Regions from separate parts of the Kitasatospora sp. NPDC022856 genome, predicted to be linked through region 1. Evidence: riboswitches for the same ligand, from Rfam matches in the RefSeq annotation. Region 1 holds a riboswitch; each other region holds the start of a gene.
The links. Region 1 has a riboswitch for cyclic di-AMP ahead of ACZ34W_RS26225 (M23 family metallopeptidase). Riboswitches for the same ligand answer to the same signal wherever they lie in the genome.
Positions count from the first base shown of each region.

Region 1 (7,102 bases):
GCGAGCAGCCAGCCGAGATCAGGGGTGGTGGTCATGGAACTCTCCGAAGCGCTGGGGGAGCTGGGGGGAAGCGGGCAGGGAACGGTGGGGCTGGGCCTGCGTCCGGGCGGCCGACCGGCCGTCGGCGGTGCCGGCCTGGAACATCGCCATGAACGCCCGGGCATCCTGCGCCGACCGGTAGGGCGGGGCGGGCGCCGGCGGGGGAGCGGCCGGCGAGGCGTGGCGGTTGGAGCGGTCGCGCCGGTGGCTCCGGCGGGGAAGCGGCGGCGGAGCGGCGGGGCCGGCCGGCGGGGTCTCCACCAGGGGGTGTGCGGTGGTCCGCGGATGTCCGCCCGGGTAGGGGGAGGCCGGGTTCCGGTGGGGGTCGGCCGGGAACGCCGGGTCGTCGGGGCCGAGGCCCGGGACGGTCGGCGGGAGCGGCTCGGTGAGCAGCGCGTTCGGCAGCAGCACCACGACCCGGACCCCGCCGTACGGGGAGGGCGCCGAACTGAGGGTGACCCGGAACCCGTACTGCTCGGCGAGCCGGCCGACCGCGGCCAGGCCCAGCTGCGGCACCTCGCCGAGGCGGGACACCTCCAGCGAGGTGCCGCCGGCCAGCGCCGAGGCCGCCTTGGCGACGGCCGGCTCGGGCATCCCGACGCCGCCGTCGTCGATCTCGACGACGGCGCCGTTGTGGACGGGCATCAGCGTCACGAACACCTGGGTGCTGGGCGGTGAGTAGCGGGTGGCGTTGTCCAGCAGCTCGGCCACGGCGTGGATGAGCGCCTCGGCGGCGGCGCCGACCACGGCGGTCTCGATCCGGCTGCGGACCACCACCCGCTGGAAGGGCAGGATGCGCGACTGGGCACCGCGCACCACGTCCTCCAGCGAGACCGGTTCGGGCCAGTGCCGCCCGGCCCGGGCGCCGCACAGGACGGCCAGGGTCTGGGCGAGGCGGGCCTGTTGGGCGGCGGCGTGGTCGGCCTTGAGCAGGCCCTCCAGCAGCGCCGGGTCGTCGTGGGTGCGCTCCATCTCGTCGAGCAGGGCCTGCTGGTCGTGGGCCATCACGAGGATCCGGCGGGCCACGCTGAGGAAGGCCCGCTGGGTGGAGGCGTTGAGTTCCTGCTCCTGCTGGACGGCCGCCAGTTCGCTCCCCCGGCGGGCGAGTTCGACGGCGAGCTGGTCCTGGAGGCGGGCGTTCTCGCGCTGCTGCCGGTCGGCCCGGCGGCGCTGGGTGACGGAGACGGCGCGGTAGCGGGCGGCGGCCACGAGGGCGAGGGCGGCGAGAACGCCGGTTGCCGTTGCACACCACTGAGTCATCGTCACGCCGCGAATTCTAGGGTGATGATCCTACGAAGGTGTGAACGGATCTCGCCAAGTGACCGGATCTCGTCAATATCCCGTCCATACGACGTCAATCCGACCTGCTTCCGGCCCGGCCGCGCCCCGCCCGGGGCCGCTCCCCCGGCCCCGTCGGAGGCTCACTGAACCGGCGAACTCCGGTGCAGCAACAGCAGAGCGACGTCGTCCGGCCGGGAGCGGCGCTCGGTCACGTTGAGGGTGAGCAGATCGGCGAGGCGCTCCAGGGCGGCGGCCGGGCCCAGCCGGACCGGACCGGCCTGCCGGGCCCACAGCTCCAGCCCGCCGAGCATCCGCTGCACCGACTCGTCGTAGTCCTCCTCGCGGTCCTCGACCAGCCCGTCCGTGTAGACCAGCAGGGTCTCGCCGACCGCCAGGTGCCCGACCGTCAGGTGGTACGGCTGCCCCGGGTCCACGCCCAGCGGCGGGCCGCCCGGCAGGTCCAGTTCGACGGCCGCGGCGTCCGGCGCGATCCGGACCGGCGAGGGGTGACCGGCCCGGGCCGCCCGGACCGTCCCGTCGGCGGGGTCGAGGGTGAGGTAGAGGCAGGTGGCGAAGAGGTCGGTGTCGAGTTCGGACAGCAGCCGGCTGGTCCGGGCCAGGGTGGCGGCCGGGTCGTGGCCGTCGGTGGCGTACGCGCGCAGACCGCTGCGCAGCTGGCCCATCACGGCGGTGGCCTCGGCGTTGTGGCCCTGGACGTCGCCGATCACCAGGCCGATCCGGCCGTCCGGCAGCCGCAGCAGGTCGTACCAGTCGCCGCCGATCTGCATGCCCTCGGTGCTGGGCAGGTAGCGCGCGGCGCTGGCGATCCCGGGCAGCCGGGGCAGGGTGCGCGGCAGCATGGCGCGCTGCAGCTCGGTGGCCCGGTGGTGGTGGGTGTCGTAGAGCCGGGCGCGCTCCAGGGACTGCGCCAGGATGCCGGCGAAGGCGGAGTAGAGGGTGCGGTCCTCGCGGCCGAAGACCCGTTCGGTGGAGAAGGTGATCAGGCAGGAGCCGACCTGTCGCCCGGAGGCGACCAGCGGCAGCACCGCCCAGGACGCCGGGGTCAGTGGCCCGCCGCCGCCCGGCCCGGTGGTGGCGGGCTCGCTGAACAGCGGGGCGGAGCGGGCCAGCGAGTGCTGCATCACACCCTCGGAGAGGTCGGCCAGCCGGGTCAGCTCGGTCCGGCGCGGGCCGCCGTACACGGTGTGCGAGACGGGCAGCAGCCGGCCCTCGTCGACCAGGTCGAGCACGATGCTGGCGGCGCCGAACGCCGGCCGGGCCACGTCGGTCACCGCGGTGGTCACGTCCCGGACGGTGACCGCGCGGGACAGCGCGCGGGTGAGCGCCAGCAGCAGCGCCGAGCGGGCGCCGGCCGCCGGGGCGCCGCCGCCCGCTCCGCCGCCGGCCACCTCCTCCGCGGGGGCGCCCGCGCGGTCCCGGTCGGCCAGCAGCCCGGCGACCCGGACCGGCCGGCGGTGCACGTCCAGCATCACCTCACCGGTCTCCTCGATCCGGATCACACCGCCGTCGCGGCGCGGCACCCGGTACTCGATCCGGTACGGGCCGCCGGTGGCGAGTGCCTCGGCGAGGGCGGCCTGGACGTCCGGGAGGTCCTCGGGGTGGACCAGCCCGTCCAGGTCGGGTGCGGTGGGCGGGCCGTCGGGCGGCACGGGGCGGTCGACCACCCGGTAGGCGGTGGCGTCCCAGAAGGTCTCGCCGGTCACCAGATCGCGCTCGAAGGCGCCGTGCCCGGCGGACCGGACGGCGAGCGAGAGCATCGGGTGGGCCAGTGCGGCGGACCGCCCGTCCGTACCGGCCTCGCCGCCGGGCCCCGGGTGGGCCGTCCCGGCCGGGCGGGCCCCCGCCCGCGCGCTGTCGAGCAGATGGGCGAGCCGGTGGGCGCAGGCGTCGCCGAGCGTCTCCAGCACGTCCAGATCGCGGCGGGGGACGGTGCCCCGGTGGGCGAGGGCGAGGGCGAGCACGCCGATCGGCCGTTCGTCGACGATCATCGGCAGGGCGATCAGGGCGACCATTCCGGTGCCCATACCGGCATTGCGGTTGGGATAGTCGACGCTGGTGCGCTCCGGACTGAGCAGGTACGGGCGGCGCAGTCGCAGGGCCGTCGCGGCGGGCAGCTCGCTCGCCGGATCGATGACGCCGTAGCGCTCGTGGACCCAGTCGGGCAGGCCGTGCGAGGCGGTGAGCCGGAGCATTCCGGCGCTGTCCAGCAGGTAGAGCGCGGAGCCCTCACCGGTGATCCAGCCCGGGCCCTCGGCGAGCACGGTCCCGAGGAGTTCGGCGGCGGTGGTGCAGCCGAGCAGTAACCGGACACAGCGCATCGCGCTGCGCGCGGTGGGGCTGCTGCGCGGGGCCCGGCTCTCGTCCTCGGAGGGGGGAAGCCACGGTGAGGTCAGGTCCATGGGATTTCCCGGCCTTTCCGTCGCCTTGTCGGGCACCCAATTCTTCATACCTCATTTCCGATGCCGGTGAAGGGTGACCCGGACGGCGCACCGGTGCCGGGGAGCGGACGCCGGTCGTGCCCTGCCCGGCCGCTCCGACCGGGTGGTCCGCCGTGGTCCGGCCGGCCCGCCGCGCGGGGTGCGCCGGGTGCGGCGCCCGGCCGGGGGAACTCACGGAGCCCGGCCGCGCGGTGGGGGCGGGGCTCAGGCCCCGGGCCAGTTCCGGAGGCCGCCGGTGAGGAGGGTGATCAGGCGGTCCTGGGTGTCGGAGAGGTCCTCGGCGAGCTGGAACCCGCCGCCGATCGACAGCGAGGCGAAGCCGTGGGCGACCGAGCGGACGGTCCGGGCGGCGTGGACGGCCTCGGAGCCCTCCAGCCCGTAGCCGCGGAGCACCGCGAGGATCACCCCGACCAGCCGCCCGCCCGCCCTGGTCAGGTCGTCGTCCGGCTGCGGGGCCTGCGGCAGCGCGGTGTACCGGTGCGGGTACTCGGTGGCGTAGCCGTGGTAGGCCCGCAGGACGGCGGCGACGGCGTCGTCCCCGCCGCGGCCGAGGGCGGCCTCGGCGAGCCGGTCGGCGAGTTCCTCGGTGACCCGGACGGCGATCAGCCGGCGCAGCTCGGCGAGTCCGCCGCTGACGTGCTTGTACAGCGAGGGGGTGGCCACCCGGGCCCGTCCGGCGACGGCGGCCAGGGTGAGGGCCTCGGGGCCCTGTTCGTCGATGAGGGCGAGGGCGTGGTCGACGACCTGCTCGGGGGTCAGTCCGACTCGGGGCATGGTGCGGTCTCCGTGGGCGAGGAAGCGGGCGGGCTCGGGCCGGCGCGGCGCGGAAGGGCGGGCTCAGGCCAGCTCGGCGAGGAAGGGCAGCAGGGCGTCGGCGGTGGCCTGCGGCCGGTCGGCCATCGGGTAGTGCCCGGAGCCCTCGATCATCACCTTGCGGCCGTTCAGTGCGGCGGCCTGCCGGTCGGCGACCAGCTCGGGGTCGGGGAAGTCGGGGTCCTTGGTGCCCATCACGACCAGCGCCGGGCAGCTCACGGCGGCGGTCCAGCCGTTCGGCGCGGAGTCCCCGCGCACGTAGCCCCGGGTGGCCTGCTTGCGGCCCGGCGTGCGCATCGCGGCGACCAGTCCGTCCACGTAGGCGTCGAAGTCGGCCGGCTTGGGACCGGGGTACGCCATCTTGCGGTGGTAGAGGCCCCAGAACGCGGGCGAGTGCACCAGCAGGACGCCCATCACGCCGAACATCGCGCGCTGCAGCGCGTTCGGCGGCGGGTTCTCGACGAAGGCGTCCACCAGGACGATCCCGGCCACCCGCTCCGGCGCGTCCCCGGCCACCTTGACCACCGTCGCACCGGCGTAGGAGTTGCCGACCAGCGTGGCGCGGTCGATGCCGAGGTGGTCCAGCAGGGCGAGGACGTCGGTGGCGATCGCGGCCGGCGTGTAGTCGTCCCAGGCGATCGAGGACTCGCCGAAGCCGCGCAGGTCCAGGGTGATCACCCGGTGGCCCGCGGCCACCAGCAGCGGGCGCAGGTGCCGGTACGCGGCACGGCTGTCGAGCATCCCGGGGAGCAGGACGAGGGGGGCGCCGTCGCCCTGCTCGGTGTCGTCGAAGGCCAGCCGGCCGCCGGGGAGGTCGAGGTACTGGGTGCTGGGGGTGAAGGTGCCGGGCATGGGGGCCTCCTCGGTCCGCGGGGCTGTCGGCATTGCGCCGATAGCCATAAAGCTAAGGCTAATAGCCTTAGCTTTCAAGCCCTCGACCGGCCGGACCCCCGGGGCGGCCCCGGTACCGCGGCTCAGACCCCCTCCACCTTGAACGGGTCGTGCTCGGCGAGCAGCTTCTCCAGCCGCGCCTGGTCCACCCGGGTGACGATCTCGTTGGTCTCCTGCCGGTCCCGGATCACCTTGGCCAGGGTGAAGGCGGAGGTGACGGTGTAGAGCAGGCCGACCGTGAGGAAGGCGCGGGTCCAGCCGCCGACCGGCAGATAGGCGATGCCGACGGCGAGGGCGCCGCCGGAGAGGGCGAAGGAGAGGACGGCCTGGAGGTGGTACGCGGCCGTGGTGCGTGACTGCATCGGTGCGTTCATGGCGCCAGGATGGCCGCGCCGGGAGCGCCGCACATGAGTAGGAGTACTCAAGTGGGGGACCGTTCGTTGACGTCCCCTCACGTTCGGTAGTGTCAGTTGCCATCGATCCGCCCAAATCGCCCATCAGGTCACGTACCGTCCGGGTAGTATCCGGCTGTCCCGAACGGACGGCTTGGAATCAGAGGCTCCTAGGATTAACGTTTGATAACGCAGCGCGGTTCGTAACGCCGTACCCAGACGGCACCGTGCGCCGTCGCCTAATCCCGCCGGCCGGCCTCCGGGCAGGCCAGGGAGCCGGGGAACCATGTTCCTTGGGGTGAATCGGCCGGGCCCAGGCCCAGCCGTAGGAGACCTTCCTGCTCCGAACCCGTCAGCTAACCCGGTAGGCGCGAAGGAAGGAAAGGAGCGCGCCTCCGTGGCGTCGTCGCACTCTCCGGCACACCTGCCCGGCTCCCCCGCCGGCACCCAGCTGCTCGACCACCCCTGGCCGCCCGCCCACCCGGGCGAGTTCGGCGGGTCCGGCGTCGAGACCGGGCCGCAGGCCCCCGACAGCAACCGGCACCGGATGCCCCGTCAGACCCGCGGCACCGCCCCGCTGCTCGGCGTCACCGCCGTGGCCGCCACCCTCGGTGCGACCGGCTTCGCCTCCGCCACCCCGGCCGCCGCCCCCGCCGTCGAGGTCCCGGACGAGACCCCGGTCGCGCTCGCCGCGGACCCGGGCCTCGCGCTCGCCGCCCGGATCCAGCAGCAGGCCGACAGCCAGCGCACCGCCGCCGAGGAGGGCGCCCGCCTGCAGGCCGCCAAGGAGGCCGAGGTCAAGCGCGCGGCCCAGCAGCAGGAGGCCAAGCGGGCCGCGGAGGAGGCCGAGAAGGCCAAGCTCGCCGCCATCGAGCTGCCGGTGCGCGACTACCACCTCTCGGCCCACTACGGCCAGAGCGCCTCCTACTGGGCCCACCTGCACACCGGCCTGGACTTCGCCGCCGACACCGGCACCCCGGTCTACGCGGTCGGCCAGGGCACCATCACCTCGGCCGGCTGGGCCGGGTCGTACGGCTACCGGATCGTCGAGACGCTGCCCGACGGCACCGAGATCTGGTACTGCCACCTCTCCTCGATCATCAAGGGCTCCGGCAAGGTCGTCCCCGGCCAGCAGCTCGGCAAGGTGGGGGCCACCGGCAACGTCACCGGCCCGCACCTGCACCTGGAGGTCCGCCCCGGCGGCGGTGCCCCGGTCGACCCGGAGAG
Region 1 is NZ_JBVHHE010000022.1:92,464-99,565, forward strand. Features, by position in the region: gene ACZ34W_RS26195 (roadblock/LC7 domain-containing protein) at 1-35, opposite strand, end outside; gene ACZ34W_RS26200 (sensor histidine kinase) at 19-1,299, opposite strand; gene ACZ34W_RS26205 (SpoIIE family protein phosphatase) at 1,461-3,740, opposite strand; gene ACZ34W_RS26210 (TetR/AcrR family transcriptional regulator) at 3,984-4,553, opposite strand; gene ACZ34W_RS26215 (alpha/beta fold hydrolase) at 4,617-5,444, opposite strand; gene ACZ34W_RS26220 (YiaA/YiaB family inner membrane protein) at 5,567-5,857, opposite strand; cyclic di-AMP (ydaO/yuaA leader) riboswitch at 6,102-6,260, shown strand; gene ACZ34W_RS26225 (M23 family metallopeptidase) at 6,273-7,102, shown strand, end outside.

Region 2 (7,102 bases), on a different contig from region 1:
CCGCACGGCGGCGGCCAGCGCGGCCGCGCCGCGTTCGGAGGCGGGCGGGGCCGTGCCCAGGTCGAGGCGGTCGGTGCCGCGGGTGGCCCGCTGCTCGGCCTCGCGGGCGTCCTGGGCCACCATCCGGGCCCGCTCGCCCGCCCCCAGGCTGTTGAGCAGCCGCTGCGCCTTGGCCAGCCGCTGCTGGATCTGCTGTTTGCTCTCGGCCAGGGCCCGGCGGGTCTCCTCCAGCTCGGAGAGCTTCATCGAGGCCTCCGACCGGCGCTGGTCGAGCCGGCGCTGACGGGCCACCACCTCGTGCAGCGTCTCGTTCTGCCGCTCGGCGGCCTGGTCCAGGCTGCGGGCCTTGGAGAGGTAGCCCTCCGGGTCGGTGGAGAGCATCAGCTGGACGGTCTGCGCCATCCCGCCGCCCCGGTACTCGGCGCCGGCCACGGTGGCGAGGTCGCCGCGGAGCTCGTTGAGCTCGCCCTGGGCGACGGCGACCTGCTGCTGGAGCGTGCCGGTCTCGTGCTGGAGGCGCTGCTGGACGTCCAGTGCGGCGTTGTACTTCTCCGAGGCCTGCTCGGCCTCGTCGTACAGCTGTTCCACCTGCGCCTTGACGTCCTTGCGGTTCGACGGCCCGTCCGGCGTGCCCGGGGCGGCCTGGGCGGCACCCCCCGTGGCCACCCCCAGCGCGGTGGTGGCCGCGGCGGTCAGCACCAGCGCACGGGCGAACGCGCCCGGCAGGGGGGAACGGCGGTGCACGGCCATACGACGGTAACTCCGATCCTGCGACCCGGCCCCGCCGCCGCACCGGTGCGGGCGGCCGTCGAGCGGGAGTCCGGTGGCAGACGTTAGCGAGTCCGGGCGAGCGAGTCCAAACCCCTCCCAACCCGAATATTTGACCCGCAATCGGACATCAGCACGGTCCGGCACGAAAGCCGCAGGCCCGGCCTCCCGCGAGGGGAGACCGGGCCTGTGGGAGCAGACGTCGGATCAGACGCGCACGATGGCCGAGATCGGCAGCATGCTGGCGGTCTCGTACCGGACGTTCGCGCCGGGCTTCGGCGCGTGGATGACCTGGCCGCCGCCGACGTAGAGCGCGACGTGGCTGCGGTCCGCACGGTAGATGATCAGGTCGCCGGGCTGGGCGTTGGCGATGTTGGTGCCCACGTTGGTACCGGCGGTGGCCTGGGACTGCGAGGTGCGCGGCAGCGACACGTCCGCCTGGGCGTAGGCCCAGCTGGTCAGGCCGGAGCAGTCGAAGGAGCTCGGACCGGCCGCGCCGTAGACGTACGGGGCACCCAGCTTGCTCTCCGCGGCGGCGATCGCGGCGGCGGCGCGCGAGCCGTTGGCGGCGGGCGCGGACGGCGCGGCGGCCGCGGCGGCGGGCTTGGCGGCCGGCGACGACGGGGCGGGCAGCTGGTCGCGGGTGTTGTCGCGGGAGGCGCGGTCGGCGTCCGCCTTGGCCTTGGCCTCGGCCTTGGCGGCGTCCGCCTTGGCCTTCGCCTCGGCGGCGGCCTTCTCCTCGGCCGCGCGCATCGCCTGGCGCTCCTGCTCGGACAGCGAGTTGTACAGGTCCTGGGCCTTGGCCAGCTTGCCCTGGACCTCCTCCTTGGAGGCCTTCAGCTGCTGGGTGGTGGCTTCGAGCTCGCCGAGCTTGCCCTGGGCCTCGTTGCGGTCCTGGTCGAGCCTGCGCTGCTGCTCCTGGAGGTCCTTCAGCGCACCGGACTGCGTGCTGCCGGCCTGGTTGATGGCGCCGGCCTGGCTGAGGAAGCTGTCCGGGCTGGACGAGAGCATCAGCTGCACGGTCGGCGATATGCCGCCGTTGCGGTACTGCTCGCCGGCGATCTCGGCGAGACCGCCCTGGGCCTCGGTCACCGCGGCCTGCTGACGGGCCACCTTGTCCTGCAGCTCACCGACCTGCTTCTGCAGCTCCTGCTGCTTGGCCTGGGCGCCGTTGAGCTTCTCGGTGGCCTGCTCGGCCTGCTCGTTGAGCTGGTCGATCTGCTCCTTGACCTGATCCTTGGTCGGCGTCGGGTCGGCGTGGGCGCCGGACTGCGCGGAGAGCGCGACCGCCGCGGCGGCGACACCGGTCAGAATCGAGACCCGGGCGCGGCCGGCGGGCTTGGGACGACGATGGGACGCCACGAAGGCGGACTCCTTCTTCCTACGTCCGCCTACCGGGTGAGCTGACGGGTTCGGGCCGGAAGCGTGCCCTACGACGCCTCACCGACCGCACGACGGTCGACCTGGCGCCGATTCACCCCGGAGGAACATGGTTCCCCGGCTCCGTTCCACAGCGCCCCCGACTACTGGACTCCCCGACGGGCAGATGCTCTGCCCCGCTGCTTCACGAACTCGGCGGTAAACCTCCGCCGCCACCCCTGCTGGGTGATCGACTGTGCGGTGGTTCGAGGCATGACCCTAGTAACAGAACCGTGATCCGTTCAAATCCTTGTCAGAAAAATGCCGGAAGAATATCCAAGTTCATTTGTGAATATGACCGGGTGTGATCACACGCCCACATGGAGCTGATCATTTGTCATGATGCGGCCGCAGACACCGACGCCACCCCCGGTTCCGGGGGTGGCGCGGATCACAGGGCCGGATCCCGGCCCGTGGGCATGTCGGTCCGTCAGACCCGGCGGATCGCGTTGATCGGCATCGCGTCGGCCTTCATCACCTTCACCACGTCACCGGTGTGCGGCGCGTGGACCACCATCCCGTTGCCGATGTACATCCCGACGTGGCTGCGGTCCGGGCGGTAGATGATGAGATCGCCCGGCTGGGCGTCGGCCAGCGAGGCCACCTTCGAGCCGTAGTTGGCCTGCGCCTGCGAGGTGCGCGGCAGCGAGACGCCGGCCTTCGCGTACGACCAGACCATCAGACCGGAGCAGTCGAAGGAGTTCGGGCCGACCGCGCTCCAGACGTACGGCGAACCCTGCTTGCTCATCGCGTTGGCGACGGCCTGCCCGGCGAAGCCGCTGCCCTGCGGGAGGCTGCTCAGGTCGGTGCGCTCGCTGCCGCGCGAGGCCCGGTCGGCCTGCTGCTGGGCGGCCTTCAGCGCGGCCCGGTCGGCGGCGCTGAGCGAGTTCAGCAGGTCCTGGGCTTCCTTGAGCTTCTTGTTGACCTCGGCCTTGGACTGGTTCAGGTCCTTGGTCGTGCTGTCCAGCGAGGCGAGGACGGCGGCCGCCTCGGCCTTCTGCTGGTCCAGCCGGCGCTGCTGGTCCTGCAGGCCCTTGAGCGCCTCGGTCTGGCTGGAGCTGGCCTGCTGGACGCTGGCGGCCTTGTCCAGGTAGCCGGACGGGTCGGAGGCGAGCATCAGCTGGACGGACGGGTCGATGCCGCCGGTCCGGTACTGCTCGGCCGCCACCTCGGCCAGCCCGCCCTGAAGCTGGGTCATCTGGTCCTGGCCGCGAGCCACCTGGTCCTGGAGCTGGTCCGCCTGCTTGCGCAGCTGGTCCGCCCGCTCCTTGGCACCGTTGAACTTCTCGGTGGCCTGCTCGGCCTCCTCCTGCAGCTGGTCGACCTGCGCCTTCACGTCCTCCTTCTTGGGGGACGGGCTGGGCGCGGCGTGGGCGCTGACCTGGGCCGAGAGGGCGACCGCGGTCGCAGCGGCAGCGGTCAGCACGGTGACCCGTGCACGGCTCGACTGCTTGGGACGGCGGTGGGTGGCCAAGTGACCGGCTCCTTCTTCCAACGGACTCACCCGAACGAGTGAGAATCCGGAAAATAGGTTTGACGCCAGACCCTAGTGAAGATCCACGCTTTGCGCCACTCCCCCGATGGCGTGAACTCCCGCCCCCCGCCATGACTTCACGGGATCCACACATCCCCGCAAACCGGGCGCTGACCAGGGTCATCTCCTGCCGGCCGGCCCCGGCCGAGGTCAGGGCCGGGCCAGTCGGTTCAGCAGCAGCACCGAGGCTACAGGGCGCGCGCCCGCCTTCCGCACGCCCTCCGCGACCTCCCGGTCGGTGGAGACCACCACCACCGGCCGGCCCTGCGGCTCGGCCCGCACCAGGCGGCGGATCAGTTCGTCGGCGGTCTCCCCGGTCCGGCTGAACCGCACCCGGACCCCGCGCGGCGGCGCCAGGATCACCGGCACGTCGAGGTCCTGGCCGTCGAACACGCAGGTCACCTCCGCCTGCGTGCGCTGGGCCAGCATCGCCAGCCCGCCCAGCAGCCGGATCCGCTGCTGCTCCAGCGGGAGCGCCGGGTAGCCGGTCTTGGTCACGTTGTAGCCGTCCACCACCAGGTGGACCTGCGGGATCGCCAGCAGCTGGTCCAGCAGCGCCGGGTCGTCCTCGGCCAGCCCGCGCCGCGCCACGTCGTGCGGCGAGGCCGAACCCGGCACCACCGCCTCGACCAGGTCGGCCGGGCGGATCTGGGAGACCGGCAGGGCCAGCTCCCGCTGGAGCCCCTGCGCCGACTGCAGCACGGTGTCCAGCAGCAGCCGCAGCCGCATGTCCTCGACGCTGCGCCCCTCGCGGGCCGAACGGCGGCCCTGCTCGGCGGCGTTCTCCAGCTCGGAGATCCGGTGCCGCAGCCGCCGCGCCTCGCTCTCGGCGGCGCCGCGCTCGACGCCCGTCTGCGCCTTCAGGGCCTCCAGCTCCCCGGTGACCCGGCGCGTCTCGGCCTGGGCCCGCCGGGTGTCGCTCTCCAGCGAACGCACCTTCTTGCGCAGCGACTCCACCTCCTTGCGGACGTCCTCCGACTCGGCCCGCTGCCGGTCCAGGTCCGCCCGGGCGGCGGCGCGCACCTCGGCCAGCTCCGCCTGCAGCTTCTCGGCCAGCCGGGCCGCCTCGGCCGCCGCGCCCTCGGCGCCGGCCCGCTCGGCCTCCTCGCCGGCCTCGACGACCAGGCGGCTCCAGCCCGCCGACCGGACCAGGTAGGCGGCGGCCGCCACGTCCATCGGATCGGCGGCGCCCGGCACGCTGCCCGACTCCAGCGCCCGGACCAGGTCCGGCTGCCCGAGCCGCAGCCGCTCCGCTATCCGCACCCGGAACGCCGGCTCGGACTCCAGTGCCGCGGCGAGCGCGGTGGCGGCGTACTTGGCCCGGCGCGCCGGGGTGAACTTGGCGTACGGGCGCAGCGTCTGCGGCAGCTCCGCGACCGGCAGCCCCCCGAGCGCGTCGGCGGCGAGGCCCACCACACGCCGGCGCACCCCCTCGGGCAGCGGCCGGTCGAGCTTCTCGGCCGCGCGGGCTGCCGCCGGCTCCTCACCGCCGGAGCCGCCGGCCTCCTCGCCGTCGACCTCCTCGGCGGGGGCGCCGGTGCCGGGCGCGGCGGCCTCGACCGCGTCCGGCGCCTGCGCGTCCACAGCGGGCTGCCGCCCCTGCGGCCCGGCGGGCTCCTGCGCTGCGTCCACCACGTCCTCGGCTCCGATCCTCGCCAGCGGGGTACGGCCGTCGGCCGTACCCCTGGTCGTCACGCTCCGTGCGCTCTGTCTGTATTGTCCCGCGCGGCGGACGGCCGTGCCGCGCACCGTCCACCGCGCGGGGCGGGCATCAAGCCTGCTCGGCGGCCTCGGCGCCCGGACGGGCCACCAGTTCGACCTGGTCCACCGCGTTGCACCAGCGGCAGCGCACCGACTCGATGGTCTCGCTGTGCACCTCGGTCTCCTCCACCTTGGACTCGCCGGCCAGGTCGAAGTGCAGGAACTCGGTCACCCGGGCGGTACGGGTGACGTCGAAGCGGGTCAGGTTGCCGCACAGGGTGCAGCGCCAACGCGTCTCTGCGGTCAGGGCGGGGACGGTCATCGGGGGTCCTCTCGGGTGGTCCCTGGGTGGGCTCAGGCGCTCCCCCCGGAGCCCCGGCATCGGCGGCGGGAGGCGGGATTGCCCGCCCCAAGCCTATTGCCTGGGGCAACCACCCCGGCCACCGGTCACGGCGATCGCGGGGGTGGTCCACCTGCCGTACAGCGCGGTGTCGCCCGGGCCGGACGGAGGGATGCTTGGTCGCATGGCGATCCCGGTCCTCGACCACACCGGCGCGCGGGACGGCCCCCCGGCCGCGCCCGTCCCGGCCGTCAGCTACGCGCTGATCGCGCTGAACGTGCTGGTCTTCCTGCTCGGCCCGGCGGCCGGGCTCAACCCGCTGTACGGCCGCGGGCAGGACCGGGTCTGCGCGGAGCAGCGGTACGAGCAGCGCTGGGGCGCCGTCCCGGCCGAACTGCTGGCCGGACGGCCGCTGAGCGCCGAACAGGTGGCCGAGGCCCCCGACCCGGTGCCGGGCTGCCCGGCCGCCCCGACCCCCGGCAAGCACCCGGCGATGTCCGTCCTCAGCGGGCTCTTCGTCCACGCCGGCTGGCTGCACCTGCTGGGCAACCTGCTCTTCCTCCAGGTCTTCGGCCCCACCGTGGAGGCCCGCTTCGGCCGGGCCCGGTTCGCGCTCTTCTACCTGGCGGCAGGCTCGCTGGCCACCTACGGCTTCGCGCTGGCCGAGGCGCACTCGGCGGACTACACCCGGGTCCTGATCGGCGCCTCGGGGGCGATCGCCGGCGTGCTCGGCGCCTACCTGAGGCTGCACCCGCGGGCCCGGGTGACCACGCTCGTCCCGCTGCTGCTCTTCCTGCCCCTGCGGCTCCCGGCCTGGCTGGTGCTCGGCCTCTGGTTCGCGCTCCAGTGGTGGTCGGTGCACTCGGCGGGGCCGGGCGTCGCCTACCTGGTCCACGTGATCGGCTTCTCGGCGGGGTTCCTGTACGCCTGCACGCTGGCCACCCGCCCCCCGCGACGGCCCCGCTGACGCCCGATACCCTGGCGGCACCTCACAAAGGAGCCCGAACAGTGATCACCGCCATCGTCCTGATCAAGACCAGCGTCGACCGCATCCCGGAGATCGCCGAGGCGATCGCGGCCATCGAGGGCGTCAGCGAGGTCTACTCGGTCACCGGCGGCTACGACCTGGTGGCGATGGTGCGGGTGCGCCGGCACGACGACCTGGCCGAGGTGATCCCCGGCCGGCTGAACAAGGTCCCGGGCGTGGCCCACACCGAGACCCAGATCGCCTTCCGGACCTACTCCCAGCACGACCTGGAGACCGCCTTCGCGCTCGGCCTGGGCGAGTAGCCTCCCCCGTTCAGCCCTCGCGCCGGGTGTCCGCGACGCAGCGGCCGCCC
Region 2 is NZ_JBVHHE010000001.1:213,817-220,918, forward strand. Features, by position in the region: gene ACZ34W_RS00955 (C40 family peptidase) at 1-750, opposite strand, end outside; gene ACZ34W_RS00960 (C40 family peptidase) at 976-2,130, opposite strand; cyclic di-AMP (ydaO/yuaA leader) riboswitch at 2,141-2,294, opposite strand; gene ACZ34W_RS00965 (C40 family peptidase) at 2,618-3,661, opposite strand; gene ACZ34W_RS00970 (NYN domain-containing protein) at 3,872-5,416, opposite strand; gene ACZ34W_RS00975 (hypothetical protein) at 5,493-5,744, opposite strand; gene ACZ34W_RS00980 (rhomboid family intramembrane serine protease) at 5,947-6,729, shown strand; gene ACZ34W_RS00985 (Lrp/AsnC ligand binding domain-containing protein) at 6,771-7,052, shown strand; gene ACZ34W_RS00990 (aminotransferase class V-fold PLP-dependent enzyme) at 7,063-7,102, opposite strand, start outside.
Region 2: it holds a riboswitch for cyclic di-AMP, as region 1 does, so the genes downstream of both, ACZ34W_RS00960 (C40 family peptidase) here and ACZ34W_RS26225 (M23 family metallopeptidase) in region 1, are expected to answer to the same signal.

Region 3 (7,102 bases), on a different contig from region 1:
CGGCGGGCAGGCCCGGGTTGTTGGTCATGCCGCTGTCGATGCTGCCCGGGGCGACGCAGACCGCGCGCAGTCCCCGCTTGGCGTACTCCGAGGCGATCGCGTGGGTGAACGACTGGATGCCGCCCTTGGTCGCGGCGTAGGCGGCCATGTAGGGGTGCGCGAAGGTCGCGGAGGTGGAGCTGAAGTTCACCACCACGCCCCGCCCGTCGGCGAGCAGGGCCGGCAGCGCCTCGCGGGTCATCAGGAAGGTGCCGGTCAGGTTGACCGCGATCAGCGTGTTCCAGAACTCCAGGCTGGTCTCGTGGGTGTGCGAGGAGCGCAGGATCCCGGCCGCGTTGACCAGGACGTCGAGCCCGCCGAGTCCGGCCACCGCCTCGGCCACGCCTGCGCGGACGGCGGCCTCGTCCGAGATGTCCACGACCGAGGTCGTCAGCCGGTCGGCGGTCCCGTCACCGGTCGCCCGGTCCAGGGTGGCCTTCAGGCCGTCCTCGTCGACGTCGACCGCGACGACCCGCCCGCCCTCGGCGAGGATCCGGTGCACGGTGGCCTGGCCGATGCCCGAGCCGCCGCCGGTGATCAGGACGATCCGCCCGCTGAAGCGCTCCATGGTGGTTCTCCGTTCGTTCGTGGTCTCGCGACCTCGAATGACACGGTACGCCGAAGTGGCACGTCGTGCCAATAAGTCGCGCTGGGCCAAAGTGGCACGATGTGCCACGCGGATTCGGTTGGACGGTCATACCGCTGACGACCGCCCGGCGCGGAACGCCGCCGAGGCGCGCCGCGCCACCCGGGCGAGTCACGCCACTCCGGCACAACACGCCATCCCGGCACGCCGCGCCATCCCGGCACAACACGCCATCCCGGCACGCCGCGCCATCCCGGCACAACACGCCATCCCGGCACGTCGCGCCACCGCGTGCGTCGGTACGCGTACGCTGAGTGCTGTGATCGGACGCCCCACCCTGAACCAGCGCCGCCGTGACACCACCCGGCTGGAGATCGCCCGTACCGCCGCCGCGCTCTTCGCCGAGCGCGGGGCCGAGGCGACCACCGCCGAGGAGATCGCGCTCGCCTCCGGCATCTCGGTGCGCACCTTCTACCGCTACTTCTCCGTGAAGGAGGACGCCGTCGCCCCGCTGCTGGCGGCCGGCGGCCGGCGGTGGGTGCTGCTCTTCGCGGAGAGCTCGGCGGATCTGCCGGTCCGCGAGGCGCTGGAGCGTTCGGCGGTCGAGTCGCTGACGCCCACCGACACCCCGGGCGTGGAGGCCATGCACTGGACCCGCGACCTGCTTCGCGACCCCCGTCTCGACTCGGTCTGGCAGCGCGTGCACGCCGATTCGGAGGAGCGGCTGCGCGCGGTGCTCACCGCCCGCTGCCCCCGGGGTACCGACGAGCTGGAGATCCGGCTCGCGGCCGCCGCCGCGACCACCGCCATCCGGGTGGCCCTGGAGGAGTGGGCCTTCTCCGACGCCCCCGCCGCCGGGCCCGGCTCGCCCCAGGAGCTGGGCGCCCGGTGCATGCGCGAACTGACCGCCGGTCTGCGCCTCTGGAGCAGCGTCAGCTGACGCGACCTCAGGCCGGCCCGCCCGTCGCATCGCCCGTCACACCGCCCGTCGCATCGCCCGTCGCATCGCCCGTCACACCGCTCGTCACACTGCCCGTCACTCCGCTCGTGCCAGCCCGCTCTCCCGCGGTCCCGGCACCACCCCGGTCGCCATACCCGCTGGTCGGCGGGTCCACGGGGGCCCGGCGGGCCGCTAGGGTTGTTGATCGCGCCTCGGTGGTGGCTTCCGTGGTGGACGGGGGAACCGGGGCGGCCGTTCCGGTTGTCCTGACAGATGTCCTGACGACGGGTATGGGGGAGTTCGAGGCGTGGGAGCAAGTAGGACATGGGTCTGACGAGCCACAAGGTGCTGGCGCTGACCGTATTGATCGCCGTCGTGATGATGGCCGGCACGGTCTGGCTGTGGCCGAGACTGTCGAAGACGACCTGGCAGGCGGTGCTCGGCCGGATCGGCGCACTGCTCGCCACCCAGCTCACCGTGCTCGCCGCACTGGGCCTGGTGGCCAACAACTACTTCGCCTTCTACAGCAGCTGGGACGACCTGCTCGGCACCGGCGGCAACGGCCCGGTCGTCATCCAGAACAAGGCGGACGCGTCCGGCCGCCTGCAGGTGGAGACCATCGGGCACGCGTCCGTCAAGGGCGGCGGGGCGCTGGGTCGCGACCCGAAGCAGTCCGGTGAGATCCGCGAGGTCCGGATCGACGGTGCCGCCACACGGCTCTCCACCGAGGGGTACGTCTACCTGCCGCCGCAGTACTTCCAGCCGGAGTACGCGCAGAAGCAGTTCCCGGCGGTGATCGTGAGCACCGGCTTCCCCGGCATCGCGAAGAACCTGGTGACCCGGCTGAACTACCCGGGCGCGGCGCTCAAGCTGCTCCAGGAGGGGCGGATGCAGCCGACCGTGATGGTGCTGATGCGCCCCTCGCCCGCACTCCCGCAGGACACCGAGTGCGAGGACATCCCGGGCGGCGCGCAGTCGGAGACGTACTTCACCAAGGACGTCCCGGCCGCGATCCAGGCGACCTACCGGGTCTCCTCGGACCCGCGGGCCTGGGGATTCATGGGCAACTCGACCGGCGGCTACTGCGCCCTCAAGCTCGCCATGCGGCACCCGGAGGTCTTCCCGACCGCCGTCTCGCTCTCCGGCTACTACCAGGCCGCCGACGACCCGACGACCGGGGACCTCTTCAAGGGCAGCCAGCAGCGTCGCAACGAGGCCGACCTGATGTGGCGGCTGAAGAACCTGCCGCAGCCCGAGGTGTCCGTCCTGCTGGCCGGGACCAGGGAGGGCGACGGCGACTACCGCCGGGACACCGAGGCCTTCGTGGCCGCCGCGCACGCGCCCATGAAGGTCTCCTACAGCATGATGAGGACCGGCGGCCACAACTTCGAGACCTGGAGCAGGCTGCTGCCGTCCTCGCTGGAGTGGCTCTCCCAGCACCTCAGGGTGCCGGACCGCGCGGTCTGACCTCTGACCCCTGACCCGGACGGGCGCGGGGCGCCGCGGCACGGCCGGTACAGCAGCGCTCAGGCCACGGCTCAGGCCACCGGCTCCAGCGTCCCGGTGTGCAGCTCGCCGACCCGGCCGCCCTCGCCCTCGTACGTCCAGAACGCGCGCACCGTCAGCCTGCCGAGGTCCATCACGTGGCTGACGGTGATGCCGCTCTGCTCGGTCCAGCTGACGAAGTACAGCTCCGGCCCGATCTCGGCGATGTGCAGCGCGACGTCCTCCCACTGGCCCGCCGACTCGCCGAGGCCCTCCCAGCGCAGCCGCTTGCCGTCGGGCGAGTAGGCGTTGCGGAAGGCCGCGCCGTTGTCGACCTGGAAGAGGTAGGTACGGCCGGCGAAGGCGGGCAGGGGCGCGGTCATGGCGGAGCGGGTCCTCGTCTCTCGTCTGTGCGGTACGGCTGGACTCCCAACCTATCCGACCGGCCGACCTTCGCGGCGGACATGCGGGCACCCGGCCACGGAGCGGACACCGGGGCGGCGCCGCCCCCGCCCGGCCGGACCTCCGCCACCCGCTCGCCGACCCGCCGCCGACCCCGTCGGCCGCCCCGCGCCCGCCCCACGCCCCGCCCCGTCTCCAACTGATCAACTTCCCCGGTGACTTGATCCACTCCGGACGGCTCGCACTGTGAGCTGCGCGACAACACCCCCCGTCGGCTTGTCGACATTCGAGCGGCCTGCCTAGCCTGCACGAGTCCGTCTTCGCGGACCCCGCCGTCGGGACGCCGAGTCCTGTCCACCCGCCGGTCGGCAGTCGAGCACCGCAGCGGACGGGAGCGGGGGACCCAGGTCAGTGCCAGGCCCACGCGCTCGCGCGTGCGGACCGAGGCTAGGGGTGAAGCCGCTCCCACAGGCGGCCGGGCAACCTCAGCCCGAACCCGACAGCTCACCTCGCAGGCGTCTACAGAGGACACCGCCATGCAGAAGCCTGCCCGGCGCGCGACCCCGCGCCACGCCCGCCCCTCCCACCGAGGCCGCAAGGCCGCCTTCGCCGCCACCGGAGCGCTCGCCATCAGCGGCGCCGGCCTGCTCGGCGTCCCGGCGCTCACCGGCGCCCAGGCGGCCACCGCGCCGACCGTCACCCAGGACAGGCTCGCCCCGGCCACCATGGTCGCGGGCAAGGCCACCACGGCCGCGCTGACCGTCCACTCCTCGTCCTGCTTCACGGCCAAGACCGTCGGCGTCGGCGTCCGCGACGCGGCCGGGCGCAACCTCGACTTCCCCGGCAACGTCTCCAACGCGCAGATCTGCCCCGGCGGCCTGTCGATCACCACCGGTGCCCGCACCCTGCCCGCCGGGACGTACACCCAGTTCGGCTTCTGGCAGGACCTCGGCGGTACCTGGCACAACCTGCCCTCGCGCCAGCTCGCGGTCTCCGACGCGACCGTCGCCCCCGCCCCGAGCCCGACCGCCACCCCCAAGCCCACCCCGACGCCGTCGCCCACCGCGACCGCCACGCCGTCGCCCACCGCCCCGGCCCCCACCGCGCCGGCGACCGGCGCGCCGGTCGCCGGGAAGTCGCTGACCTGGTCGGACGAGTTCAACGGCCCGATCGCCTACGGCTCGCGCTGGACGGGCGACAAGAGCAGCGCCTACCGCTACGGCAACCACAACCCGGACGACAACAAGCTGGACTGGCTGAACAGGAACAACGTCTCGGTGGCCGGCGGCGTCGCCACGTTCACCGCCAAGCCGGGCGCCAACACGCTGGAGAACGGCAAGAAGTCCTGGGACACCGGGCTGCTCACCACCGAGTACTCCAGCGAGGGCTTCCAGGTGAAGACCGGCGACTACGCCGAGACCCGGGTCAAGCTCCCGGCCGGCACGGGGGCCTGGCCGGCCCTGTGGACCTGGAAGAACGGCAACGGGGAGATCGACTCCTTCGAGTACCACCCCGACAACCCGAACCTGCTGGAGCTGACCAACCACGTCAACCCGGGCCACCTGTACTACACCGACGCCAAGGCGATCGCGAAGGACGGCTGGGTCACCATCGGCACCCACTACGGCGCCACCTCGGTCGACTGGTACGTCAACGGTACGAAGGTGTTCTCGGACGGCAAGGGCGTCGGCGCCAACTGGTCCGCGTACCTGATCCTCAACCTGTCCCTGAGTGCAGGGCAGTACCACGCCGCGCCGCAGGGCACGGCCCCGATCACCTTCGCCGCGGACTACGTCCGGGTCTACCGCTAGGCCGATCGGCGCCCGGTCCGGACCGGAACGCACCCGGACCGGAACGCACCCGGACCGGAACGCACTCGGCGCGGTACGGCTCAGGACAGCCGTACCGCGCTGAGCCGTCGGGGCCCGGCTCGGTACGGCCCTGGCCGGTCCGGTCAGTAGCTGGCGGGGGGCTCGACGATGTTCATCGTGAACGGCAGCTTGTTGTTCTCCGAGTTCGGGTCGTCCGCACTGCTGATGGCGACGTAGCCGCCGTGCAGCTCGCCGTAGGGGACGTCGGCGCCGACCTTCAGCGGGATCAGTGCCGTGGCGCTCTCGAGGCTCGGCAGGCCCGGGGGGAACTGGCAGCGCACCCGGTGGCCGTTCTGGAACGCGGTGCAGTTCTCCGGGGAGAACGGCTCCCTTGGCGTGACACCCTCCGGCAGGGTGACGACCACGGTGAACGGCGAGGCCGTCCTGTCCGGCCCGCGGTTGGCGATGAAGGCGTGCAACGTGACCATGCCCTCCGGCGCGACGGCGTCCGGGTCGAGCCGGATCACCTCCAGGTCGGAGTTCGACGGGGCCGGCACCGCGAGTGGCGCGACCTCCGCCGCCGGGGCGTCCCCGACCGCGGGATCGGCGCCCGGGCAGGCGGCCCCCGCCGACCCGGCGGCCAGCGCGGTCACCGCGCACCCCACCGTCAGCGCCCTGCCGAGGAATCTCAGTGCGGACCTTCTGCGCGACATCGTCGCTCACCCTGCCCTCTGCGTTCCGGCGGTCCGCACCGTTGCGGGCCGCGTCGGCACCAGCGTGACCGACCGGCTCGCCGTCCTCGTCGCACCCCGCCCTCGGGCCGCCCGAACGGAGGAACGGCACGCCGGAGGCCACCCGGCCTTCCCTGCGCGGCAGGAGCGGTGATCGTCCGTCAGGGGGCGAGGACCTGCCCCAGCCGGGCCGCGATCTGGTGCATCACGGGGACGAGCGAGGCCGCGCCGGCCTGCTCCTCCAGCGCCCGGATCCGGGCCTCCGGGCCGGAGACGGAGAGCGCCGTCGGCGTCGGCGCGCCGGGTACCGCGAGCGCGATGCAGCGGACCCCGATCTCCTGCTCCTGGTCGTCCACCACGTAGCCGCGCTCACGCGCCTGCGCCAACTGGACCAGCAGCTCCTGCGGGTCGGTCACGGTGTAGGAGGTGTGCGCCGGCAGCGGGTTCGGGCCGAGCACGGCCCGCGCCTCCTCCTCGGGCAGCTGGGCCAGCAGCGCCTTGCCGACGCCCGTGCAGTGCGGCTGCACCCGGCGGCCGACCTCGGTGAACATCCGCATCGAGCGCCGCGACTGCACCTGGCCGACGTACACCACCTCGCCGCCCTCCAGCACGGCCAGGTTCGCCGTCTCGCCGGTGGCCTCCATCAGTTCGGCCAGGTAGGGGCGGGCCCAGCTGCCGAGCAGTCGCCCGGCCGTCTCACCGAGCCGGATCAGCCGGGGGCCCAGGGTGTAGCGGCGCGCGGTGTCCTGGCGGACATAGCCCTGCTGCACGAGGGTACGAACCAGGCGGTGGATGGTGGGCATCGGCAGCCCGGAGGAGGTGGAGAGCTCACTGAGCGTCGCCACGCCGCCGGAGTCGGCCAGCGCCTCCAGCAGCAGGAAGGCGCGCTCGACGGACTGCACGCCGCCGCTCGCGCGGTCCGGACCCGTCGTCGATGCTGTGTCGGGGGTCGCAACCACCGGCGTTCCCTTCGCTGTCGGGGGAGGAGTAGAGTCCCAGCGATCACCTCAACAAACCGTTGAAATTCTGTATCGCGGAAACTAGTCTCCACCTTACAGAATCGAACCCTCCGACAGGTGGGGTTTCCCCTCGGTTCAGATCAAGGACG
Region 3 is NZ_JBVHHE010000011.1:32,374-39,475, forward strand. Features, by position in the region: gene ACZ34W_RS15695 (SDR family NAD(P)-dependent oxidoreductase) at 1-607, opposite strand, end outside; gene ACZ34W_RS15700 (TetR family transcriptional regulator) at 945-1,565, shown strand; gene ACZ34W_RS15705 (alpha/beta hydrolase) at 1,890-3,032, shown strand; gene ACZ34W_RS15710 (MoaF-related domain-containing protein) at 3,104-3,433, opposite strand; cyclic di-AMP (ydaO/yuaA leader) riboswitch at 3,860-3,984, shown strand; gene ACZ34W_RS15715 (glycoside hydrolase family 16 protein) at 3,989-5,263, shown strand; gene ACZ34W_RS15720 (hypothetical protein) at 5,407-5,976, opposite strand; gene ACZ34W_RS15725 (IclR family transcriptional regulator) at 6,156-6,953, opposite strand.
Region 3: it holds a riboswitch for cyclic di-AMP, as region 1 does, so the genes downstream of both, ACZ34W_RS15715 (glycoside hydrolase family 16 protein) here and ACZ34W_RS26225 (M23 family metallopeptidase) in region 1, are expected to answer to the same signal.

Region 4 (7,102 bases), on a different contig from region 1:
GTCAGGTAGTAGAGCGTCGGGAACGGCGTGCCGTCCGCGAGCCGGGGGGCCGTCTCCACGACGTCCGGGTTGCCGCAGGGGCAGCGGTGCGCCACCGAGCGCAGGCCGCGCGGGACCCGGCCGAGCTGTGCGGCGATGGCCGCGACGTCGGTGTCGGAGACGGAGGGGTGGTTCTCAGTGGTCATGGGGGGAGCTGGCTCCAGCAGGGGCAGGGGCGGGTGAAGAGGGCGGGGCGAGAGCGGCGGTGTCGGCGGCGTCCACCGAGTCCCAGACGCTCGCGTACCAGGGCTTGGCGGCCTTGGCCGCGCCGTCGGAGGGGGCGGGCGGGACGGCGGAGGACTGGGTGGCGCCCCGGCCCGCCGGATCCACCGCGATGTACGGGGTCTCCCCCGGCATCGCGTAGTGCAGCCGGCTGCGGGCCTGCGCCTTGACGTACTCCGGGTCCTGCCAGCGGGTCCTCTCCCGGCGCAGCTGCTCGACCTGTTGCCGGGCGTGCTCGGCCTTCGCCCGCTGGGCGGAGATCTCGGAACGCTGGGAGATGAACTGCCTGGTCGGGTAGGCCAGGATCGCGACCAGGGAGCAGAGCACCAGGACGAGGACGGTCGCCCGGCTCGTGAAGCGAGGCCGGGCGGCAAAGCCCGGGATCCTCCAGCCTGCCATCTCCCGTGTCCCCTCCTGATCGCGACGGTGCCCCGCCGTCCACCCTACGGGGTGAACGGCGGGGCACCGGTCAGGCTTGCGCTACTGGGCGCGATCGGCCCTCGTGACGGGCCCGGGCCGACGACTGCTCGGCCGCGCGGTCACTACTCGGCGGAGCGGAAGCGCGGGAACGCGCCGCGGCCGGCGTACTCGGCCGCGTCGTCGAGGATCTCCTCGATGCGCAGCAGCTGGTTGTACTTGGCGACGCGCTCGGAGCGGGCCGGGGCGCCGGTCTTGATCTGGCCGCAGTTGGTGGCGACGGCGAGGTCGGCGATGGTGACGTCCTCGGTCTCACCGGAGCGGTGCGACATCATGCAGCGGTAGCCGTTGCGCTGGGCCAGCTCGACGGCGTCCAGGGTCTCGGTCAGCGAGCCGATCTGGTTCACCTTGACCAGCAGCGCGTTGGCGGTGCCGGTCTCGATGCCCTTGGCCAGGCGGGCCGGGTTGGTGACGAACAGGTCGTCGCCGACCAGCTGGACCTTGTCGCCCAGCTTGACGGTCATGGCCTTCCAGCCGTCCCAGTCCGACTCGTCCAGCGGGTCCTCGATGGAGACCAGCGGGTACGCGGCGACGAGCTCGGCGTAGTACTCGATGAGCTCGGCGGCGGAGAGCGCCTTGCCCTCGAACTGGTAGGCACCGTCCTGGTAGAACTCGGAGGCGGCGACGTCCAGGGCGAGCGCGATGTCCCGGCCGGGCACGTAACCGGCCTTCTGGATGGCCTCGGTGATGAGGTCCAGGGCCTCGCGGTTGCTGTCCAGGTTCGGCGCGAAGCCGCCCTCGTCGCCGAGGCCGGTGGACAGGCCGCGCTCCTTCAGCACGCCCTTGAGGGTGTGGTAGACCTCGACGCCCCAGCGGACGGCCTCGGAGAAGGACTCCGCGCCGATCGGAGCGATCATGAACTCCTGGATGTCGACGTTGGAGTCCGCGTGCGAGCCACCGTTGAGGATGTTCATCATCGGGACGGGCAGGACGTGGGCGTTCGGGCCGCCCAGGTAGCGGAACAGCGGCAGGTCGCTGGCCTCGGAGGCGGCGTGCGCCACGGCGAGCGAGACGCCCAGGATCGCGTTGGCGCCGAGCGAGGACTTGTCCGGCGTGGCGTCCAGGTCGAGCATGGCCTGGTCGATCAGGCGCTGCTCGGTGGCGTCGTAGCCGACCAGCTCGGGGCCGATCTGCTCGATGACGGCCAGGACGGCCTTCTCCACGCCCTTGCCGAAGTAGCGGTTCTTGTCACCGTCGCGAAGCTCCAGCGCCTCGAAGGCACCGGTGGAGGCACCCGACGGGACAGCGGCACGGCCGGTGCTGCCGTCGTCGAGGCCGACCTCGACCTCGACCGTGGGGTTGCCACGCGAGTCGAGAATCTCACGGGCTACGACGACATCGATGGACGGCACGAGGCATCTCCTAGCGGAAGCAGGTTCGGCTGACGATGGGTGCTGTCGGCCGGATGGTTGCGGAGTCGTTACGACCAGAGCCTAACCGCACGGGCTCCCGGGACCACGTCGACCTCGGTCCCGTCTCAGCGTGTGGCCGGGCTACCCACCGGTAGTTCACCTGGTTGTCCCACGAAATGCGGCCGGATGCGGACGAAGGGGGCCGAACCGGCCCCCTTCGTGGCGTCACCGCACGGGGAGTCACCACACGGGCGGTCAGCCGAGATCGAGCTGCTGGCCCGGGAGGATCATGTTGGGGTCGGTGCCGACGGTGCCGCGGTTGCCGTCGTACAGCGTCTGCCAGCCGCCCTCGACGCCCTGGGCGGCGGCGATCGTCGACAGGGTGTCACCGGACTGGACGGTGTAGCCGTGCCCGGTGCGCTGCTGGGCGGCGACCGCGGCCGGGGCGCCGTGGGCGGCGGGGCGGCTGTCCTGGCCCGCGTACCCGCTCGTCTGCTGGGCGGCCTGCTGACCGGCGTACTGCTGGTAGACGCTCTGGTGGCTGGTCCAGTACCAGGCGCCGTCGCTCTGGTACCAGAAGACCTTCGCGTCGGCGTCCCAGCCCGGCTGGCCGGCGAAGCCCGGAGCCCGGTCGTCCTGCTGGGCGGGCTGCTGGGCGGCGGGCTTCGGAGCCTGCTGCTGGGCCGGCTTCTGGGCGGGCTTCTGCGCCGGCTTCTGCGCGGGCTTCGACTGGGCCGGCTTGGCGGCGGCCGTCGGCTCGGCGTCCGAGGAGGTGTCGACCGAGGCCGCGGCCCCGCCCTTGGCCAGGCCCGCCTTCTGGGAGCAGACCGGCCAGGCGCCCGGCCCCTGCGAGGCGAGGACCTTCTCGGCGACCGAGATCTGCTGCGCCCGGCTGGCCTGGTGGGCCTGCGGCGCGTACGAGGTGCCGCCGAACGCCTTCCAGGTGCTGGAGGTGAACTGGAGGCCGCCGTAGAAGCCGTTGCCGGTGTTGATGCCCCAGTTGCCGCCGCTCTCGCACTGGGCGACCGCGTCCCAGGTCGAGGCCGGGGCGGCCGAGGCGCCGGTGGCGGTGAGGAGCGGCAGGGCGAGTCCGACGCCGGCCACGCCGGCAACGGCGATGGCCTTCTCGGTCTGGGTGCGACGACGGTGACGGCCGGTTCCGACGAAGAGCATGGGGAAGTCCCTCTCCGCACGCCTGCGAGGTGAGCTGTCGGGTTCGGACCGGGAGGTGGCCCGGCCGCACGACGCGGACGCCTTCTGCCCGCGCGGGCGGCTTCACCCCAAGCCGTGGGGGACGGCAACAAACCTGGTTCCCCCGCCCCTGCCCAAGGGTTCTGGTCGGTTTCCCGTAACGCGGCGGGCAGGATTCGGCGTTCCGCGCACGAGGTCCGCAGCTGCGAACTCCAGGGAGGGTAGACAGATCCTCACATCAATAACAAGCTCATATCGCAGGTATCACACATAAATTACGGCGCGTGGCCGATCGCCTACCAACGACAGGGCTATGTCCGGTTTGATGCTGATTCATACCCGCTGATAGGGCGTGTCGGCGACACCCCGTCAGCGTGTCGCGGTCTCGGCGCGACGAGATCGAGACACCGCCGGGGGTCGCCGGACGGATTTGCTCAGAGCCCGTCCACCGGTGCCGCGGAGGGCTTCTCGGGGGTGAATTCCACCGGGAGATCGCGCAGTCCACGCATGATCAGGCCACCGCGCCAGCGGAGCTCCTCCGGGCTAGCGGCGAGTCGCAGATCGGGCAACCGGGTGAGCAGGGTGGTGAGCGCCGCGCGCCCCTCCAACCGGGCCAGCGGCGCACCGATGCAGTAGTGGATGCCGTGCCCGAAGCCGAGGTGCGGGTTGTCCGTCCGGGCCAGGTCGAGGGTGTTCTCGTCGGCGAACCGCGCCGGGTCCCGGTCCGCCGCCGCGAGCACCACCAGCACCGGATCGCCGACCGGGATGTCCACGCCGCCGATGGTCAGCGGGCTGGTCGCGAACCGCCAGGTGGCGAGCTCCACTGGACCGTCGTAGCGCAGGAGTTCCTCGATACCGGTCTCCAGCAGCGCGGTCTCGCCGCGGGCGATCGAGTCCTGGAGCAGCGCCCGCTGCCCGGGGTTGCGCAGCAAAGCGTAGGTGCCGTTGCCGATCAGGTTCACGGTCGTCTCGAACCCGGCGAAGAGGAGGATGAAGGCCATCGCCGCGGCCTCGTTCTCGGTCAGGTGCTCACCGTGGTCGCTGGCCCGGATCAGCCCCGAGATGAGGTCGTCGCCGGGATCGGCCCGCTTGCGGTGGATCAGCTCCGCCAGGTAGGCGCGCATCCGCTTGACGGCGCGTCCCACCCCGCCGCGCTGCCCGCTGCCATGGCGGATCATCATGCCCGCCCAGTCCCGGAAGTCGTCCTGGTCCTCGGCCGGCACGCCGAGCAGGTCGCAGATCGCGTAGATCGGCAGTGGGAAGGCGAACTCGTGGATCAGGTCCGCCGAGCCGCGCTCCGCGAAGCCGTCGATCAGCCGGTCGGTGAGCTGCTGCACCCGGGGCTCGAACTCCGCCACCCGGCGCGGCGTGAACGCCTTCGAGACCAGCCGGCGCAGCCGGGTGTGGTCCGGCGGGTCGATGTTCAGCAGGTGGGTCATCAGATTGGCCTGGCGCTCGCCGGGGATGCCGACCCGGCCGCTGCGGTGGGCGTGCCCGCTGTGGTGGGCCGGGTCCTTCGAGAGCCGGCTGTCGGCGAGCGCCTGCCGGGCGTCGGCGTACCTGGTCACCAGCCAGGCCTCCACCCCGCTCGGCAGGGTGGTGCGGTGCACCGGTTCGTGCTCCCGCAGCCACGCGTACGCCGGGTACGGGTCGGCGGCGAACTCCCAGGTGAAGAGCGGCGGGCGGGCTGAATCGGGCTGAACTGGCATGTGTCGACCGTATCCGGTGGGGAACCCCGGCGCGGCAGGCGTGAGCCTGGTCACCTGAGGGGTAATCCCTGTTGCGGAGGGTCAGGACCTGCCTACGATCCTCCGCAAGCAAAATGCGTGGGCGCCGGTGCGGAGCCGCCCACAGGGAGGAGCGCACCATGCGGGTCACCGGGGCAGTCGTGGTCATCGCCGTACTCGCCGGCGGGTCGGGAGCCGGCCTCGCCCGCCGGTTCACCGCCGCGGGCGCCTCCGGCGTCCTCATCGCCGACCAGCAGGTCGGCATCGCCGAGGACCTCGCCACCGAACTCGACCGGCCGGGCTGCCCGGTCGTCGGCGTCTGCGGCGACATCCGCCGCCCGAGCGACATCGCCGCCCTGGTCGACACCACCGAGAAGCACCTCGGCCCGATCGACCTGTTCTGCGTCGCAGGGCCGGGCGGCGAGCGCGTCGTCTCCCTCGCCGAGCTGCCGGACCACCTCGACCTGGAGCGGCTGGCCGAACTGCTCGCCCTGGTCGGCGAGGCGATCGCCGAGGTCGTCGACGAGGTGGTCCCGGTGCAGCGCCGGGCGGTGGAGGACGTGGCGGCGGTCTGACGGGGGGCGGCGGTCGCGGTGCGGGCGGCGTGCCCGGGCGGCGGTCGCGGTGCGGGCGTGCCCGGGCGCGGGTCTCGGCCCGGGCGTGCTCCGGGGGGCCGCTCGGGGCTACTCGGGCTTGAGCCCCTCGGCGGCGCGCACGGCGTCCCGGTAGCCGCGCGCGGCCGCCCGGAGCGCGGCGTCCACGTCCACCCCCGCGTCGAACGCCCGCTGCGCCACCGCGAGCAGCAGCCGGCCCGCCGACTCCGCCGTGAGCTCCGCGGGCAGCTCGTAGGCCGCGTCCGGCACACCGGTGAAGCCCGCCCGGCGCACCCGGGACACCAGCTTCGCCGCGTACGCCAGCGCGGGAAGACCGGCCGGCACGCCGTCCAGCACCGACTCGCGCTCCGACTTCTCGGCGGCCTTCAGCGCCTCCCAGTTCGCCTCCACCTCGGCGGCGCCCTCGGCCTCGACATCCCCGAACACGTGCGGGTGGCGGTACATCAGCTTATCGACGATGTCACCCGCCACGTCGTCGATGGAGAACGCGTCGGTGGGGTGCTCCTCGGCGATCCGGGAATGGAAGAAGACCTGGAGCAGGACGTCGCCCAGCTCCTCGCGGAGCGTGTCGCGGTCCCCCTCCTCGATCGCCTCGACCAGCTCGAAGGACTCCTCCACCAGGTACTTCACCAGGCTGGCGTGGGTCTGCTCGGCGTCCCAGGGGCAGCCGCCGGGCGAGCGAAGGCGGTCCATCACCGAGACCAGGTCCAGCAGCCGCGCGCCCGGCAGGTCGTACGAACCGGGCAGCACCTCGATCTCGGGCACCTCGCCCGCGTGCTCGACCGCGAGGCGCGCCAGCGCGTCGGTGAGCCCGGGGTCGCCGTCCGGGCTGCCCAGCCAGACCGTCGGCCCCGAGGCGGCCGGCTGTCCGGTCAGCAGCCGGGCGAGAGCGGGCGCCGAATCGGGCGCCACCACCTCCACCTCGACCCCCGCCTGCCGCACCGCCGGCAGCTGCGGGTGCGCGGCGTCCCCGGCGAGCACCCGCCCGGCCGACCTCAGCGCCTCCCAGGCGGGCCAGGCCAGCAGGCCGGGAGCCACCCGGTGGGTGGTGGTGAGCAGGATCAGCTTCGCGCCCGGAAGATTCGTCACACCCCGAACCTACCCGGCCCCGGTGAGCCCCCGCCTCCACGTTTCACCCGGCCAGGGGGACGGCGGGGCAGGTGCCGGTCAGGCCGCGTACCGGGTATCGCCCGGGCGGGTGCCGGTCAGGGTCCGGCACCGCCCTCCGCCCGGCCCGACGGGCGACAGGCATCAGCCCCGAGGCGGCGAGACCACGGCACCGGACCGGCCCCACCGCCGTACTCCGCCCGCCCCCGAGGGCGACGGCTGGCCCGGGTGTCGGCCGCGCCCCACCGCCCTCCGCCCGACCCGGAAGACGACGTCGGGGTACGTGCCGGCCCGCCGCCCCGCACCGCCTGACGCACCCGACGCAGAGGGGCAGCGGCAGGCCCCGGTGCCGGTCCGGCTCCGCCCCCTCGGT
Region 4 is NZ_JBVHHE010000037.1:41,748-48,849, reverse strand. Features, by position in the region: gene ACZ34W_RS31835 (DUF501 domain-containing protein) at 1-203, opposite strand, end outside; gene ACZ34W_RS31830 (FtsB family cell division protein) at 175-660, opposite strand; gene eno (phosphopyruvate hydratase) at 804-2,090, opposite strand; gene ACZ34W_RS31820 (transglycosylase family protein) at 2,346-3,263, opposite strand; cyclic di-AMP (ydaO/yuaA leader) riboswitch at 3,269-3,441, opposite strand; gene ACZ34W_RS31815 (cytochrome P450 family protein) at 3,716-4,990, opposite strand; gene ACZ34W_RS31810 (SDR family NAD(P)-dependent oxidoreductase) at 5,149-5,583, shown strand; gene ACZ34W_RS31805 (nucleoside triphosphate pyrophosphohydrolase) at 5,692-6,711, opposite strand.
Region 4: it holds a riboswitch for cyclic di-AMP, as region 1 does, so the genes downstream of both, ACZ34W_RS31820 (transglycosylase family protein) here and ACZ34W_RS26225 (M23 family metallopeptidase) in region 1, are expected to answer to the same signal.